DNA from 4 places in the Paenibacillus sp. FSL E2-0177 genome. Region 3 is predicted to be linked to each of the others. Evidence: riboswitches for the same ligand, from Rfam matches in the RefSeq annotation. Region 3 holds a riboswitch; each other region holds the start of a gene.
What was found. A riboswitch is a leader RNA that binds a small molecule or an ion and turns the genes downstream of it on or off. The one in region 3 is predicted to bind cobalamin.

Region 1 (4,682 bases), 400 kb from region 3:
AATGTAGTCAGTGAAGTGATTGGTTTTTACAATTAAGTCATTTCCACTATCATAGGCATACTCAGACTTACCGCTTGCAAAACCTAAGTCATCACTTGCAAATTTTTGAATGGCATGAGGGGTGCCATTTTGAATATAAGCAGCTTCTTTTCCTTTAAGGTCCTTAAAGGTTAACGTAATAAATTGACTGAATTCTACTCTTGCACTACCACCCATGGAAAATGCTTGAAGAATGTTATCAAGCTTCTTGTCCCCAGGAATAATCTGATTCACACTATCTTTTAGTGCAGATTCTGCACCGGTTAAAGCTGAAATCAGTTCAATCGCAGAGGCATCCCCACTTGTAACTTTTGCACCCTTAGGAATGACTACAGATACGTTACCTTTTATGGCCTCTATCTGAGGAAGGTCGCTGTTACTTGGTAAATTGACACTAACCTTCGATTGATTTTCTTCCGAAATAGCTACTGTGATTTCTTTGTTGCTATCTCCAGTGCTGATCGGAACGATATAATCATTAGCGTCATTTGGGATTTCAACTTTCGGGTTCTCCCCAGAAGGTAACGGAAGTTCTTTCGGACCCTCTGGTTGCCCAGGCCCCGGTTCTTCTGGTTGTTCCAGTTGCACATCATTCATATCAAAGAGACGGTTGCTATGATTGATCAGACGATCATAGGACACAAGTGCATACGTACCTTGGTCCGTTGCCATATTGTCTACTTTGCCTGTGAGGATATGCTTAAATCCACCCTCAGGTGCAGCAAAGCTAAGTAATGCATCAATAAGCGAATTTCCACTTTTAACAAATCTAGCGTCCGTGTGCGGATCTACGCCTACACCAGTTAAGGCTACAATTACCTGCGAGATACTCTCGCTGCTAGTGCTTCCCCAGCTTGTAAATCCGCCTTGATTGTTTTGGTTATCGGACAGCCATTGGATGGCCCGATCCACGGCGGCTTTTACATCATCACGGGATGCATAATAAGGTGCAAGAGCTTGCATCGCCATCGCAGTCATATCGACATCGGCTTTAGTTACGCCTAATGCCCAGCCACCAGCTTCTGCTGTACCTTTTTTAACCTCTTTATCTAAAATATACTGAACTAGTTTTTCTCTTGTGGTCTGTTCTGTAACTCCATCAACTACAGGAATCTCATAGTTATGGCTATCTAGCGCAATCAGAGCAAAAATCGGACCATTATTGCCTTGCTTTTGGATATATTGATAATCAGCGAGTGCTTTTCTCAGATCATATCCCGCAACATTTGTGATATCTTTTCCGATAGAGGTAAGTCCTAATATTGCTCTGGAATTCTCTGTGCTTTTATTGGCGTCGAGTTTTCCATCCTCTTTAATGATTGATGCTATTTTCGTTGCTACATTGTTGTAATAAAGATCGTAATAACCGTTAGGTACTGTATAGTTCGCCCGGGCCAGAGAAAGGATTGACCATTCTCCACTGCCAGTTCCAAACGTTGGATTCTTTACAGTATTTAAAATATAAGCAAGGTTTTTATCTAACTGTTGTTTGACGGCAACTGTAGTTTCCAGTTTGTAAGTAACCTGATAAGTTACATTTGTTTTGTTTCCAGCTCCGTCAAGAGCCGTTACAGTAATTGCATTACTGCCTGAATTCAGAGTAGCTTTGTACTCCCCATTTGCAGGTGATAAAGTAACTCCATTCAGCTTCACTTCTGGAGTAATGTCACTATATACATTGTCTGTGACAGCTACTTTGAAGCTTATTTCTTTATTGGATACTTCCTGTTTATCTTGTATGCCACTTACTGTAATAACAGGGGGTTCTATGTCTAATGCATTATTAAGACCGACAAGCGCATGATCTACACTTATTTGAGAGCTTGCCATGTTTTCGAGCACGGAATAGGCTTCATAAACTGCCGATTGCACTACTGGTCTGTCCAAAATAGTTTCTTTATTAGGGGCACTGTTAATCTCGGCGATTTCCGCAGTTAAAGCATCCTTATTGGCAAGTTGAACTGGGATTTCCCCCCAGCCGCCAAGATCAGAACCATAGCCATAAGTGGTGAACTGAGTTCGAATGATGTCACCGTCTTGAGGCTTATAATCGGTCATCCCAAACGGAGGAAACACATTATTTACTGCATACATCCAACCCGACATGGAGGTGTAGTCAAACTGACTTAACCACTCTGAGTCTGCTTTAGTGCCGACTGTATTCCCATCGGCTGAAATCATATCTAAAATATATTGTGGAATATTGACTTCGCTTCTGCCACTATCTTTAACTTCTGATAAATAAAAACCACTATCTATATTTCCTAAATATCTATAATTCCCATCACCTAGCGCACGTGTTATTAAAGATGCGCCATTATCGCCTTCATAAATCGGAACTTTAATAGGTTCCTTAATATACCCTTGGCCTAAGGTGAATTTCTCCACGGATACAGATACATACCCTTTAAGGGTAGAGCTTGCTCCATCTGCTTGAGCCGGGATTACACTTGTAGAGAATGTCGTAATAAATACAGCTACAATAAGTAACCACGCTAAAAACTTATTTTTCTTCATTTTTCCATAACCCTTCCCTTCATACCTATGATAAAAAACAGAATAAACTTTCTCATAACCACAAAAAAACCACTCAACATAAACGTCAAGAGGTTAAGATAGTGAACCACAATAATAGCTGGCAAACACTATTCAAGCACCTCTCTATCGATCGTAGAGTTTGATGGTGTAACAGAAAAAGGCAGATATTCTGGCTCAAGTATCATCACCCTTGCTGCCTTCCCAGTTTCCCAGTGGCATTTTGCAAGGACTCCTCTTTCACAGCGGCGGGACCGCGCGGGATTCACACCCGCTTTCCATTTAACCAATCTATGATTGTACTTCCGCAACATTCATAGTTGGCACCTATTTCTAATTTTAAATTTTCATGCTTCATCATATCTAATATATATGCTTTTGTCATGTTATATTTCTTTTTTGTATAACGGGCAGCTAGAGATAATCCTATTGAATAACCAATTTCTACGAGTAGGGTTATTCAAATAATTTCTTTATCCAACTGTGGGGTAAATTAATTTAAATCACTAATTCTTATATGAATTTACCACAAATTAGTAAGGTACTCGCTAAGTGTATTCTATGTTAGGGTATATTCAGAAAGCGTTTACAAAATAAAACTGGAGGTGTTTGTGTTCATCTAACCACCGAGTACAGCGTCAAAGCCAGGTCCAAGCATCCTAAATTTATCTCACAAAGGAGAATTCAATGACTACGCGAATCCAGAAATCCTTCTTATCATTGACACTTGTCACCGCTCTTCTGCTCTCTCTGTTCTCATCCATGGCCGCAGCTGCAACTAAGGACGAGCAACAAGCTAAGGCAGCGCCAAAGAGTAAGATCCAATCCTATGTAGACGAAATGCAGCCCGGATGGAACCTTGGCAATACTTTAGATGCTACAGGTGAGGATGAAACCTCCTGGGGCAATCCACGTGTGACCCAAGATCTTATTAAAAAGATCGCCGCTCAAGGCTATAAAAGCATTCGGATTCCTGTGACCTGGGATACTCACATGGGTGCGGCACCAGACTATACCCTAGAAAAGGCCTACCTCGACCGTGTGGAAGAAGTTGTCGGCTGGGCACTGGACGCCAAGCTTTATGTCATGATTAATGTCCATCATGATTCCTGGCTATGGGTAAGCCATATGGAAGAAAAACACGATGAAACGCTGGCGCGTTATGATGCAGCCTGGACTCAAATTGCCGATCGCTTCAAGGACAAATCCGATAAGCTGATGTTCGAGAGCATAAATGAGCCTCGGTTCACCGATGGTGGAAGCACAGACGAAGCAAAAATGGAGCAAATGCTTACTGAACTTAATAACTCTTTCTATCAAATCGTGCGGAAATCCGGTGGGAAAAACGACCTCCGCCCACTTGTATTACCTTCATTAGAGTCTTCACCTACGCAAACAAGAATGGATCATCTCTATAAGACGATTACGGCTCTGAACGATCCAAATATTATTGCGACCGTTCACTTCTATGGCTTCTGGCCTTTTAGTGTGAACATTGCCGGCTACACCACGTTTGAAAAAGATACAAAAAACGATATCACTCAAACTTTTGATAACGTTTACAATACATTTGTAGCTAAAGGCATCCCTGTCATCGTCGGCGAATTTGGTTTATTAGGTTTCGATAAAGACACGGGTGTGATTGAACAGGGCGAGAAGCTTAAATTCTTTGAGTATCTGACTTATTATTTGAAAGAAAAGAAAATGACTTCCATGCTCTGGGATAACGGGCAGCATTTCAACCGTAAAACTTATAAGTGGTCTGATCCTGAACTCCACAATGTATTAATGTCTGGTCTGAAGGAGCGTTCCTCCAGCACCGAAAGCGATTTGGTCTACCTAAAAAAAGGTGCACAAATCAAAGATACCAAGGTTAAGCTGAACCTGAACGGAAATAAGCTAACCACCATTAGTGCCAACGGAAAGTATCTGACCAAAGGTAAAGATTACACCTTAAATGGTGAGGAGCTCATCCTCAAAGCCAGCCAACTTAAAAAGCTCACAGCTTCCCAAAAATACGGTGAAAATGCCGTGCTGACTCTGAAATTCAACAAGGGTGTTGCGTGGAGACTTAAGGTGATTGTGTATGACACAGCTAAATTAAGCGA
Region 2 (4,682 bases), 570 kb from region 3:
CCCTCAATCGTTACTGGAGCGTAGATGAGTGAGCTCTGAATGGAGGATTTGGAAAAATCGTATAGCTTACTGTTGCTTCCTTTATACAGCAAATTATAGGCAACCAGCGCCTGAAGCCCTTGCTCTGTCGCCAGAACATTACTGCTTCCACCACGGCTATGGGTGAAGCTACCATCAGCTAGACGATAGCTAAGCAGGTTCTCCATTAGATCCACTTTGTTTTTGGTGTATTCTAATCCACTAGGATCAACTCCGAAGGATGTGAGTCCAAGGATTGCTTGTGCGCTACTTTCAGCACTGTCACCGTAACCCCCATGGCTATCTTGAGCTGCGGATAACCAGGCTACGGCTTGTAGCCCTGCTAAGTAGGCTTCGGGATTATTTTTATGTGCCGCCAGAGCCGTCAAGGTTATCGCTGTCATATCAGGCTCACTTGCGCCTGAGGTTAGTGCAAAGCCCCCATCCGGATTCTGTTTGGAGAGAATCTCCGTAAGGAGCTTATCCGCCGTCCATTTCGCGTCACTTGGGATATTATATTTACCAGAATCCAGCGCAAGTAAAGCATATACCGGATTATTAAGCGTCTGTTCACTGAGCTTGCTGTTATTATAAATTTTCTCAATCAGATTATAGCCAGGAGTCGTTCCGTTACCAGCAAAGCTAGTAGGATCTGCACCAATCGCTCTCACTGCGAGCACGATTCGAGCATAATCGGTTACATTGGCGAAATTTCCAGCTGCATCCTTTACTTTTTTCTCAAGCTCTGAATGGTAACTAGCTGGCAGCTTGTACCCTGCTTGCGCTAATCCAATGGCTTGCCAATCCGATTGCACGCCACCTTTCAAGAGATATTCTGCAGCCGCATAAGTCGCATCCGCAACATTAATCCGCTCCGCAGCAGTTGCCTCCAGACCGGAGCCAGCGCTCGCTTCTGCAAATATTTGTCCCTCCGGAGCAAGAGATGTTCCTAGAATTGAAATGACCATGAATAAGGCCAGCCCAAGTGCTACAAACTTGGAAGACATGATTTTCTTCATTGTTTAACCTCTTTCTGTATAAGAATGGGTACTGCCGGGAATAAGACGCATAACATAAAGACCGCCCCTTTGGAGGGCGGTCAGGGAAGATTACAAATTGAGGCTGCGGCGCTTGCTTCCTGCCAACAGTCCATCTGTATATGTTCCACATTCTTACCCCACGAAGAATAGAAACGCTCACGAAAAAGGCAGGTCTCCTGGCTAATGCTTCATCGCTGTTCTTCACCTTCCCACCCTACCTTCGGGGCAGTGGCTTATAGAAGAAACGCTCCGCACATACAGTGGCGGGACCGCGCCGGACTCTTGCACCGGACTTCCCTTTTAAGCAGACGACTAGATTGATAGAGTCTGCACCTTTTCCAGTATGTAGTATCTTATTTTGACATCCATAATCATATCTATTAATACATAGCATGTCTATAGAAAAGCTAAGTATGGGCAGCAAAAAAAATGAACAGCAATATACCACCTCCCGGTAGGTATTGCTGTTCAGAAAGCTTGTTATTCTGCTGTTCCTTCCGGACTTGCAGTCGGGGAGGGTTCAGCACTTGAATCAGAAGCTGGTGGAATATTAGGGTCGGGATCTACGATCAGTGTAAATCTTCCGGCTTTGATCATACTTTTCTCTAGAATTGTCACTCCAGGCTCCAATGTAACCTCAACCTGATAGGAAGGTTGTTCACCTTCAGTCACAGCTGTTGCGGAAGGCAACCCAGTGCTGTCCTCAGTATCAGAGGAAGGCGTAGGAGACGGAGATGCATCAGCTACAGCATTAGTAGCATCTGCACCTTCTGCTGTTCCTCCAGTAGTGCCAGCGGTATCTGACTCGTCAGCGGTGTTTCCCTCATCCGTCCCATCCGTTAACGGCACTGGACAAGTGCCATTCGTGGCAGCGACCTTAAAGCTTTTATCTATCTCTGTAGACGAAGACATTAAACTAATCTCAGTCGGTTGAAACTGCACACAGTCATCTGCACTTGCGAAGGTGAACACCAATATGCTGCTCCCCTTATCTCCTTCGACGCTCTGATCCTTCAAGTATACTGAAGCTGGAGGCAGCATATTGCCTGCACTCTGAACAGGGGTCGGCTCAGGGCTTGTCCCCGGCAGAGCCGTCTTCGTATCATCCGGACGCAGCATACTGAATACGATAATTGCAATAATCACCAGAATACCCGTAATGGAGCCGGAGATTAAGAGTCGAAATCGGCTGCGGCTGATCCAGCGCGCCAGCGGGGAAGCCAGTTGGGAACGGGCTTCATTGTACACATTTTGCAGAGCAGGCCGAGCTGCCGCGACATAGTTCTTTCGGAATTCCCGATTCTTGAACGCTTCACGATCACTGCTCAGGAAATACTTCAGAATCGCCTTACGGTAACCCGGTTGCAGCTTTTTATTCGAAACCGTAAATAAAGGATTGCCTTGCGACCAAGCAAAAAACCGATAGATGATTTCTTTGTCGGAACCGGCTTTACGCTTTAACAGCTCCAGAAGCGCATCGTAATCCAGCGGACCCCCTTCACGCTGAGTTGTGTAGTAAAAGGCTAGCGGAAGCCGTTCAAAGGGTTCCAGAACACGCGCCTCTTTTAGCAAACGACGACCCAGTAGCTGCACATCGTCTAGTTCCTGCGGAGACAATCCTGTAAAAATCTCCTCATTCGGCTTCTCTTCACCAAACCAGCGGTAAGCGGCACGCAGCGCATTCTCTTTCTGCTTGCTAATCCTATCCAGTGGCGGCTGCCAATCGACAACATTACCATACCGTAAAAAAACTACCTCCAGAAGCTCCTCCTGCGTCATATCAGAAAGCGATAAGCGGTTCAGTAAGAATCTATCTGCTGAAGCAGCAAGATCCTGCATTAGGGAGAGTGCCTTAGGAGCAACTCCTGTTCCTTTGCGGCGATCTTTTTCTGCCTTATCTACAATTTCATGAATTTCCGCCACAGAAGCCACCGGATCATGCTCCAGCTGGAGCTTTTCTAGCAAATAATCCTTCACAGCATTTTGAGCAAAAGACTGCTCTAACGCCACTGGCAGGAACCGCCCCCAATGGAGCACAAAGCTCAGAATATCCGCAGATCTGGACGCCGCAGCTAGTCTTGATTCCATATAAGGCTCAAGTAGCTGCTTACGGAAATAAGTTTCAGACATCACGCGCTGGAAGTAAGCTGCACTTAACTCATCATTACTCTCAATGATCCCGTAAGCAGCACTCAAAATATCCTTGCGGCCCGCTTCCACACTATGAAGCATCCCATTAATGAAATAATCCACGATTCTGACCCTGTAATTGTGATCCTTAAGTACAAAATACTCTTTAAAGCATTCCATAATCGCCGGATCTGGCACATTTCTTTGCCGAATCAGATCAAATTCCCGGTCAAACCGTTCTAAGAAAATATCATTCAAGCGGATTCTAGAATGAATTGCACCGTCTGGTTTAAGGTAAGAAAGCAAACCACTTAGCACCGCACTCTTGTTTTCCGTATATAAATGCTCGTTCCCTTGCTCAATCTCATAAAATATAGCCAGCTCATTATAGAAAGAAAGGGATAGCTTGTGCTCAGGACTCTCTCCACGTAGAATCTGATCGGCGAAGCTTACGAAGTCGTTAATGTCTCCTGGATTCAGCAGTAACAGCTTCCATACCAAATCAGCATAAGGCTGGCGGGAATCGCCAAAATCGACATTTCCCATCCGTCCGGAAGCCAAATCAAAGGTATAATCCTTCTCAATACTGCGGTCACCGGGACGAAGTGAACCTTTTTCCACAAAGCTAAGATGTATATATTTACGGCTTTGCGGTTCATTCGCATAGGTAATCACGCCTAATCTACGGCGGAATTCATACGGCAGCACGCTATACAGAATTTCTGTAAGCTCCACCGCCCGCGCAGACAACTCGGTGATAGGTACGTTTAGAGCCACGTAGATTTTTTTCTTACCTGCTACAGAGAGCATCACCGCTTGCAATAACGCCTTGAATATCCCTTCATCAATCCCTAACAAGCGTAAGCCTGCGATTGGATCAGGGCTGCGGTCTGTGCGAACAACTGGAATAGAGGGCAGCTCCGGCAAGGTTCCACCAAGCTCTCCCGTATAACGCTCTGCAAAATCAGCATGCAGCCAGTCTCCATAGCTCTGCACAATTTCTTCGGAACGTGAAGCAGGAACTACATAGTTATGTGCAAAAAAAGCGCTTCGTTGGCCTGTGAAATCGGCCGCTTGATAACGACTAAGCCCAATAACTGTATCCCCGTTCTCAGCATGAAATAGGTGCAGCGCACCAGGATATGCAGCCTCATCCTTCTCTCCACGTGCGGTTAACTCCGCAGGAGCATCGTAGAGGCAGAAGGGATGAAGGATTTTTTTCACAAAATTATTGTCTAGACTATCTGATTTCGCTACCGTATCGAAGCCTTCTGTGGAACGAAACACTCCGCGACGTTCGCGGGTGTACATCTGTTGGGCGATTGTTGACCCTGAGAAAACATTCACGGGCCGTCGCTCCCCTCAATATACTTCAGCTTATGCAGCAGCCAAATAAAAGGCTCGTCTACACGAATCGGGCTTACTACACCCTCAATCTTTTGATTCACAGGATTGCTGCCCAACGCAGATACTGCAAAATAACCCGTATTCGCG
Region 3 (4,682 bases):
AAAAGGAGACTCATGCAAAGCTTCTACCGCAGCAAAAATGCGTTGCAGAGGCCCTTCGATGATCGTCCCCATGGACGTAAGTTCATAAGTAATCCCTTCTACTGTCTTCAGCACCCGCTGCATATCCGCAACATAGCTGCTAAGACTGGTGCTGCCTGTTCCAATTGGAATAACTGTAACTTCAGCAATAGGCATGAGAATACCTCCTCGAAATTTTATAGTAGCTGTCTCCTTCCATTGTAACAATTCCACCGCTCTGTCACAAACTAAGCAAGATTATCCTCCCTTATCTCTTCTATTTCTTCTGATTACTCCAAAATATGACTTTGGGCTAAGAGTATTTTCTCATGAGCAAATTCTAGGGTCATCTGCACTATATTTATGGACTCTTTGTGGCATCTTTTCGGACAATTTATGAATCATTTCGCATCTCCCTGTGGATCAATTGTGGATTACTTATGGACAGCCTGTGGATCATTTGTGGAGTACTTTTAAAGAACCCGCTCCCCGCGCGGGTTTTCTAAAAAACTGTTTACAAACACAACATCTTGGGTTATTTTTATCTAACGACAACAAAATATAGTGGAGACAGGCGCTTTGATCCTTAACCGGATTTAGAGCTTAATAGGGAAGCGCGGTGAGAATCCGCTGCGGTCCCGCCACTGTAACCGGATGGCCTTCTCAAGCTTCTGGGAAGCTTGAGAATCCACATCTCCCGGCAAATGCCACTGAGGGTTAGGAACACCCTTGGGAAGGCGCCGAGAGATCCCACGGAAGCCAGGAGACCTACCTGTTTCGACGACACCAACTATTGATGCCTGCGAGGAACAGGGATGGTGTCCGCATGCGGTCATCTACGTAGAGACCTCTGCAAATATCCGTGTGGATATTTACATAACGCATCGGGCATTTTCTGCCATCCTCGGGTAGGGGATGCTTTTTTTATGTAATCTGAACAAATATACGACTGCTTATAGCAGTCCAACTTCTTATGGATATATGGATTTGATGATAGATGTTTTTCTTTTATACTGAGAGGAGAGCTGTACAATGACGTTGTTGGAGAGACAATTTAATGGAGTAGAAAATGCACGGGAAGTTCTTTTAGAAGAGCTCATTGATTTAGGCCGGGATATTATCGACAGTCGGGATATGGACCTATTGCGCGAGAATGCCAATTTGAATGGAGAGAGTTTCTCCGGTAAAATGAGCAAGTTCGGCAGTGAATATTCAAAATGGTACGCCCGCAATTTTACGATGCCGCCACAGCTAGTGCAGGCTATTGATGACAATGTCGTCTATGTGCATGATCTGGATCAATACGCGATTGGAACGACGAACTGTATTTTTATCCCGTTTGATAAACTTCTCCGTGAAGGTTTCAATACCGGCAACGGCAGCGTTCGTCCTCCGAACTCAATAATGACAGCTATGTCTCTGGTAGCGATTATTTTCCAATCCCAGCAAAATGCTCAATATGGTGGTGTATCCGCCAATAAACTCGACTATGATCTGGCACCTTATGTAACCAAATCCTTCGCCAAGCTGTTCCGCAAGGGTCTGGATTATTTTGAAGAAGGACAAGCTGATGAATCTTTGGGCGAGATTACGATGAGCCGGACCGATCTGGCGGAGTTATATCCAAGAGCGTTCCGTTTTGCACTAAAGGAAACCGAAATCGAAACTCTGCAAGCGGCTGAAAGTATGGTACATAATCTGAATACCATGTCCAGCCGATCCGGTGGACAAATACCGTTTACCAGCATCAACTACGGTACTTGTACTTCACCAGAAGGTCAGCTTGTGATCAGTTCTCTGCTAACCGCAACTATGAACGGACTTGGCAGCGGAGAAACACCAGTGTTCCCGATTCAAATCTTCAAATGCAAGCAAGGAATCAATCAACAGCAAGGCGATCCTAACTATGAACTGTTCCTAAAAGCGGCTGAATGTTCTGCGCGCAGACTATATCCAAACTTCGCTAATCTGGACGCTCCGCTCAACTTGCAGTATTATGATCCAAGTGATCCTGATACGGAGTTCGCTACAATGGGCTGCCGAACCCGAGTGCTCGGTGACCGTTTTGGGCGTAATCATTGCTCTGGGAAGGGCAACCTTTCCTTTAATACACTGAATCTGGTTCGGCTAGGTCTGGCACACGGCACAGTAACAGGCAGACGTACCATCGCAGACGAAGCTGGCTTCTATGAAGATCTAAATCATTACATGGATATTGCGCTGGAAGGACTTCTTCATCGCTTCCACATCCAAACCGCACAAAAAGCTAAAGCTTCCGATTTCATGATGCGAGAAGGCGTCTGGGAAGGCGGCGAACATCTTGCACCTGATGACACTGTAGGCGATCTGCTGAAGCATGGCAGTCTGTCTCTTGGCTTCATCGGTATGGCGGAATGTATGAAAGCTATGTACGGCAAACACCATGGCGAGGATATGGAAGTTCATGCCAAGGCGCTGGCTGTCGTGCGTCATATGCGGGACTATTGCGATCGGAAAAGTGAGGAACTGGATCTTAACATCACCCTGTTCGCAACTCCAGCAGAAGGTTTGTCCGGTAAATTCACCAAAGTTGACCGCAAGGTACTGGGTTCCATTCCGGGCGTAACCGACCGTGAATATTATACGAACTCTTTTCACATCCCTGTATACTTCGATCTGGGTGCTGCTCAGAAGATCAGCTTGGAAGCTCCTTTCCATGAATATTGCAATGCCGGGGCTATTTCTTATGTCGAATTAAACGGCAATGCCCGCAACAACCCATCGGCTTTTATCAAAATCATTAAATATGCGCTCGAACAACAGGTCAGTTATTTCAGCATTAACCATCCGATTGACCGCTGCTCCAGCTGTGGATACGAAGGCGTAATTGGGACAAACTGTCCTTCCTGCAACGCACATGAGAATGACGTGCACATCCGCCGTTTGCGCAGAGTTACAGGTTATTTAACCGGCGACTATCAGACCCGCTTTAATGCCGCCAAACAAGCTGAAGTACGGGATCGCGTTAAGCATCTATGAATATTTGCGGTTACTATCCGGAGTCGATTAACGAGGGAGAGGGCATGCGGGCCGTCCTCTTTCTCAGCGGCTGCCGCCATCGTTGCCCGGGATGTTTTAATCCCGAGACATGGAACTTTAAATATGGAGAAGTCTTCACCTTAGAACGACAACATGAAATCATTGCAGAAATCGCCGCTAACCCTTTGCTGGATGGTCTGACACTGGCAGGCGGCGATCCTTTTTTCTCAGCAGAAGAGTTGCTGGGGTTCATTCATGAGCTTCGCGCTGTACTGCCAGGTTTCTCAATCTGGATTTACAGTGGTTATACGTACGAAGAACTTACAGCCCTTCCCGGTACGCCGGAGTGGAATCTACTTAAACAGTGTCAGGTGTTAATAGATGGAAGATTTGTAGAAGAACTGAAAGATACTACGCTTCTCTACCGGGGAAGCTCCAACCAACGCATTATCGACATTCCGGCCAGCATGAACGGCTCGGAGGTCTTTCTGTGGCAGCCTGCTGCGCTATAATATATCAATTTTTGATATTGAAAATTAATTTGAAATAAGAAGGGATGAACTAACTATGCCGCAATTCGTAGTAAAACCGGATAATCGCCAACTGGCTTTTGATGAGAACCGTCTCTCCGTCTACGCTGACCGTATTCTGGAAGGTCTCGATCAACTAAATAAAGAAACTTTGCTGCGTGGAGTGAATTCCAAACTGCGTCGTGACTCGGTAAGCGGAGAAGAAATCAGCAATGCCTTCACCATGAGCGCTCTAGAGCTTGTAACAAAAGAAGAGCCTAACTGGAAGTTCGCAGCTGCCCGCGCCCTTCTGACTACCCTTTATAAAAAAGCTGCCGTTCATCGCCGCTACAAAGCTTATCCAGAAGAGCCTTACGGTGAATTGTATCCACTAATTACGGATCTCGTGAAAAAAGGAATCTATCGCGAAGAACTTCTAAGTCATTACACCAAAGAACAAATTATCGAACTAGGCGGGTGTATCGATTATACACGCGACCTTTTGTTTGACTATATCGGTCTACTTACGCTATCCGACCGTTATTTGGCGCATGATTTTGACGGCCGTGTAATGGAGCTTCCACAAGAACGTTATATGATTATTGCTATGTACCTGATGCACCGTGAGCCAGCTGAGAAACGTCTTGAGCTTGTAAAAGAAGCTTATTGGGCTATGAGCAACATCTATATGACTGCTGCTACACCTACAATGTCCAATGCCGGCAAAAAGGTCGCTGGACAACTATCCAGCTGCTTTATTGATACTGTAGACGATTCCCTAGAGGGTATCTTTGACTCCAATACAGACGTAGCACGTCTAAGCAAAATGGGTGGCGGCATCGGCGTTTACCTTGGAAAAGTACGAGCACGTGGTTCGGATATCCGTGGCCACAAGAACACAAGCTCCGGCGTAATCCCTTGGATTCGCCAGTTGAACAATACAGCAGTCAGCGTAGACCAGTTGGGCACACGTAAAGGTGCTGTAGCTGTTTATCTTGATGTATTCCATAAAGATATTCTCGCTTTCCTCGATCTTAAGCTGAACAACGGTGACGAGCGCATGCGTGCACATGACGTGTTCCATGGCGTCTCCCTACCTGACCTGTTCATGGAAGCTGTAGAATCGCGCAGCCATTG
Region 4 (4,682 bases), 2.4 Mb from region 3:
GCCAAATACCCTCTATTCATAATGAATGAGGGCGTGACACGGCTTTGTTGAGACAAGCTCCACCTTGCTGAACAGAGCCGTTCATTGAATGATACTATCAATTACTATAAGGGGAGGTGAACCCTCATGGCAAAAGACGTAGTTTGTGAAGTTAACTCCTGCACCCACTGGGCAGAAGAGAACAAATGCAGCGCTGAATCGATCTTCGTAGCTTTCCACAGCTCCCAAGAACCAAAACGCGCAGAAGAAACAGATTGCAAAACTTTCGAAAGTAAATAAGTAAATGCCTGAAGGGACCCTCCACGGTTCCTTCTTTTTCTTTTTCATTCTAACAAGATTGAGAATTATTATCAAGTAGCTGATTATAAAAAAATAAGTGAACTAAAAAGCCAGGGTAAATTACCCTGGCTCTAATTTATTTATGTCTATTTTGATGCAATAACCCCTGACTTTTCCCTCGCAATAGCAGCAGCGCTTACCATGTTACGTAGTGCATCCTCTGTCTCCTGCCAGCCACGTGTTTTCAGACCGCAATCCGGATTAATCCAGAACTGTTCAGGGTCCAGCACCCGCAGCGCACGATCGATATTCGCCGTCATTTCTTCTACAGCCGGAACCCGCGGGCTATGGATGTCATACACTCCAAGACCGATTCCTTTATCATAGGCCTGCTCCTCAAAGCTGATAATCAGCTCCCCATGGCTACGTGAAGTCTCAATGGAGATTACATCAGCATCCATAGCCGATATGGAATCGATCATGTCATTGAATTCGCTATAGCACATATGCGTATGAATTTGTGTCGTAGCCTTCACATGGTTCGTAGCAACGCGGAACGACTTCACTGCCCAGTTCAGGTAATGCTCACGGTCTTCTGCCTTAAGCGGAAGTCCTTCACGTATAGCCGGCTCATCCACTTGAATCATTTCGATGCCTGCATCTTCCAACGCTTTTACTTCATGGCGAAGGGCAAGAGCAATTTGATTGGCTACCTCTTCCCGGCTGAGATCATCACGTACAAATGACCAATTGAGGATAGTTACAGGACCCGTCAACATTCCTTTAACCGGAAGCTTCGTCAACGATTGTGCATAGACACTTTCTTTAACAGTCATAGGCTGTATAAATGCAACATCCGCGTAGATCACCGGTGGCTTAACGCAACGGGAACCGTAGGATTGAACCCAGCCATTACTAGTAAACAAGTATCCGTCCAGCTTTTCTCCGAAAAACTCCACCATATCTGTACGCTCGAACTCACCGTGGACCAGAACATCCAGACCTAGCTTTTCTTGGAAGGTAATTGCATCCGCGATCTGCTCACGAACAAATCCATCATAACGCTCCTGATTCCAGACCCCTTTACGCCATTTCAATCTCGCCTGACGCACTTCTACTGTCTGCGGGAAGCTACCAATTGTAGTGGTTGGCAGAAGTGGAAGCTGCCATTTCTCTTGCTGCACCTTTAAGCGTTCAGCAAAAGGCAAACTGCGTTGGTCAGGCAAAGCTGCAAGTGCAAGCACTTGCTCCGCCACATCCTTACGGCCACGCTCAGGTAGTGCGCGGAATGCTGCAATAGCTTCACGACTAGCGGCCAGCGCTGCTTTAGAAGCTTCTACTTTATCTGCGAGGGCTGCTCCGAGCAGACTAAGCTCTGCAAGCTTCTCATCGGCAAAAGCTAACGCATTCTTAACAGTCGCCTTCAGCTTCACCTCACCTTGAACGGTGACTGGGACATGCAGCAGACTGCAAGAAGGCTGAAGAATAAGACGATCAAGCGGCACATGAACGCTGAGCTTTTCTACCAGTTGCAGCTTAGCGTCTAAATCGGAACGCCAGATGTTCCGTCCATCAATAATTCCGGCACCCAGCCATTTGTCCTTCGGCCAACCAAGACGTTCGATAGAAGCCAGATTCGCTCCACCATCGTGCACAAAGTCAAGACCCAAGCCTTGAACAGGCAACTCTAGCAGTGCCTCCAACGGTTCAGCAGCTTCGAAATACGTCTGTAAAATAATATTCAAGCCCGGCACGGAGCCGGCAATTTCTGTGTATATCGAGTTAAGCAGTGTTAATTCTTCTTTACTTATGCCTGTAACAATCGCTGGCTCATCGATTTGTACCCAGCTTACCCCTTCTTGCTTCAGTTCCTGTAGCAGTTGAACATAGACTGGAACAAAACGTGCAGCAATCTTGGCGATATCTGCCGCTGCGTAACCTTTGGACAGCTTAAGGAAGGTATACAGACCTAAAAGTACCGGTTTACCTTCAATCCCTGCCTGCGATTTAGCAAAACGATAAGCCGCTAGAGGTTTATTTTCAGTCAAGCGTGGTGTTTGTGTGCCGATCTCTGGAACGATATAGTGATAGTTCGTATTAAACCATTTGGTCATCTCACAGGCAGTAGCCTCAGCATTACCACGAGCCATTGCAAAATAAAGATCAAGCCCGATGTCGCCGCCATCATACGTGTACCGTGGAGGTACAATTCCAAACATAACAGCCGTATCCAACACATGGTCATAAAAAGTAAAATCATTTACCGGAATAAGCTCAATTCCTGCCTCTTGCTGGGTCTTCAAATGCTGCAGCTGAATTGCTGCCATTTCGGAGCGGAATTGCTCCTCATTTATTTTCCCCTGCCAGTAGGCTTCCAGTGTCTTTTTCCACTCGCGGTTCTTTCCGATTCTCGGATATCCAAGATTGCTTACTTTTACTTTATTCGTCATCTCGATACACTCCCTCTTCCATCTCTTATTTCAAACTCCAAAGCTACTTGCTTTCCTATAAAAAAGAGCGCCCTTCCCTAAAAAAGTCAAAGGGAAAGACGCCCATGATATACCCATGGTTAACGTCTAACACCTCCCTATCTTCCGTAGGTGAAGCAGTGCTGTTGAAACAGGCAGGTCTCCTGGCTAGCGGCGTCAACATCTTGAGCAGTCTTCCCAGCAGTAGTAAATTGCCAGTGACCTCTGTTGCTCGAGATTCTTCCGTTACAGTGGCGGGACCGCATCGGCTTCGAACCGAATTTCCCTATTAAGCCTACCGAATTACTATTTTCCGGTCAGCACCTGTCTCCGATATCATTCATCATTTGAGTGTCTTAATCTGATGTCATCATACGTGAAAGCCCCAGCAATCTGCAATAGATTACTGGGGCTTCTGTTATATCGATTCCTTATAACGGACTTAGAAAAATACGAAATATACTACAGCAGCAAGAATTATACGGTATATAGCAAACGGTAAGAGCTTGATACGATTGATCAGTTTTAAGAAGAATCGCATCGATAACAGCGCAAATAGGAAGGCACTAATAAAGCCTGCGATAAAAAACGGCAATGCATCCATGGTGAAATATTGCCAGTTTTTCATCAGTGACAACAGACTGGCACCTGCCATGATGGGTACTGCCATAATAAACGTAAAATCAGCAGCGGCACGATGGCTCATCCCGAGGAGTACGCCACCAGAAATCGTCGAGCCCGAGCGTGAAAATCCAGGCCATAACGAAAAACACTGTACAAGACCTACACCAAGTGCCTGTTTGTATGTAATCTGATCTACACTCTCAGTTCTGATCTTCTTCGGCCCAAACAGATCGGCAATAATCATTAATACAGCCCCAATCACTAGACCAATTAACACTGTTGAGGTAGAGAATAAATGCTCATCAATATAATCATTAAACAGAACACCTAACACACCTGCAGGCACTAACCCTACCAGAACCTGAGTCAGCTTGAGATGCCCGCCCTGCTCCAACTGCGGTAGCTCCTCTGTTACAGGATCCAACTGCTTACGGCTGAAACGCTTTAAGCCTAACAAATCAATGAACCGATTTCTAAAAATCACAACAACCGCTAATATTGAACCCAGTTGAATAACTACTTTGAAGGTATTTGCCGTATATTGTCCAAATAACTCCTGTGATTTCAGCCACATATCATCAACAATAATCATATGACCCGTGGAGGATACTGGAGCAAATTCGGTTAAACCTTCAACAAGCCCCAAAATAATGGCTTTAATAATCGTTAATAGCTCCATGTGTTTCCCTCCTTTTTAATAGTCATTTCTATTATCAGTCCTCTACCCGCTTAGCCCTCAGTGTTCATTCTCCGGCTGCGTTTGCGGAAGTACAGAAACCCAAGGATAACTAATCCGCCAGCAATTAGTACATAGACTACATTGGAGTACACATCCATGTACATGGCAATGTCTTCCCAGGATTCGCCCAATGCCGCGCCAATAAGCACAAGCAGCAAATTCCATCCCAATGTGCCAATCGTTGTGAAGATCATAAATACTCCAAATTTCATGCCCGACATTCCCGCCGGAATCGAAATCAGACTGCGGACCAGCGGAACCATCCGACAAAACAATACAGTCCAGTAGCCATATTTATCAAACCAGGCGTCAGCCTTGTGGATATCTTTTTTAGTGACGCGAATTAGGCCCCCCCAGCGTTCAACCAGTTTCTCTAACCGGCTCACATCCAATAATCGGCCAATATAATAGAGAATTACTGCACCCAGTAGTGAACCAGCCGTGGCAGCAATGATTACACCAGGGATCGTCAAGCTCGTCGTAGTCGTCATAAATCCTCCAAAGGGCAGGATCACTTCTGAAGGAATTGGTGGAAATATATTTTCAAAGGCCAGCATCAGAAAAATACCGAA

Region 1: linked by a shared signal. The riboswitch ahead of MHI25_RS04290 (S-layer homology domain-containing protein) and the one ahead of MHI25_RS02410 (anaerobic ribonucleoside triphosphate reductase) in region 3 are both predicted to bind cobalamin.
Region 2: linked by a shared signal. The riboswitch ahead of MHI25_RS04950 (DUF4430 domain-containing protein) and the one ahead of MHI25_RS02410 (anaerobic ribonucleoside triphosphate reductase) in region 3 are both predicted to bind cobalamin.
Region 4: linked by a shared signal. The riboswitch ahead of metE (5-methyltetrahydropteroyltriglutamate--homocysteine S-methyltransferase) and the one ahead of MHI25_RS02410 (anaerobic ribonucleoside triphosphate reductase) in region 3 are both predicted to bind cobalamin.

The regions. Positions count from the first base shown of each region.
Region 1 covers NZ_CP150307.1:953,343-958,024, reverse strand. Annotated here, with positions in the region: gene MHI25_RS04290 (S-layer homology domain-containing protein) at 1-2,556, opposite strand, end outside; cobalamin riboswitch at 2,719-2,920, opposite strand; gene MHI25_RS04285 (cellulase family glycosylhydrolase) at 3,262-4,682, shown strand, end outside.
Region 2 covers NZ_CP150307.1:1,119,998-1,124,679, reverse strand. Annotated here, with positions in the region: gene MHI25_RS04950 (DUF4430 domain-containing protein) at 1-1,037, opposite strand, end outside; cobalamin riboswitch at 1,207-1,410, opposite strand; gene MHI25_RS04945 (glycosyltransferase) at 1,539-4,535, opposite strand; gene MHI25_RS04940 (hypothetical protein) at 4,532-4,682, opposite strand, start outside.
Region 3 covers NZ_CP150307.1:550,522-555,203, reverse strand. Annotated here, with positions in the region: gene MHI25_RS02415 (MTH1187 family thiamine-binding protein) at 1-195, opposite strand, end outside; cobalamin riboswitch at 574-809, shown strand; gene MHI25_RS02410 (anaerobic ribonucleoside triphosphate reductase) at 1,051-3,036, shown strand; gene nrdG (anaerobic ribonucleoside-triphosphate reductase activating protein) at 3,033-3,548, shown strand; gene MHI25_RS02400 (ribonucleoside-diphosphate reductase subunit alpha) at 3,604-4,682, shown strand, end outside.
Region 4 covers NZ_CP150307.1:5,048,937-5,053,618, forward strand. Annotated here, with positions in the region: gene MHI25_RS22640 (DUF1540 domain-containing protein) at 127-279, shown strand; gene metE (5-methyltetrahydropteroyltriglutamate--homocysteine S-methyltransferase) at 426-2,729, opposite strand; cobalamin riboswitch at 2,884-3,090, opposite strand; gene MHI25_RS22650 (undecaprenyl-diphosphate phosphatase) at 3,190-4,050, opposite strand; gene MHI25_RS22655 (DedA family protein) at 4,101-4,682, opposite strand, start outside.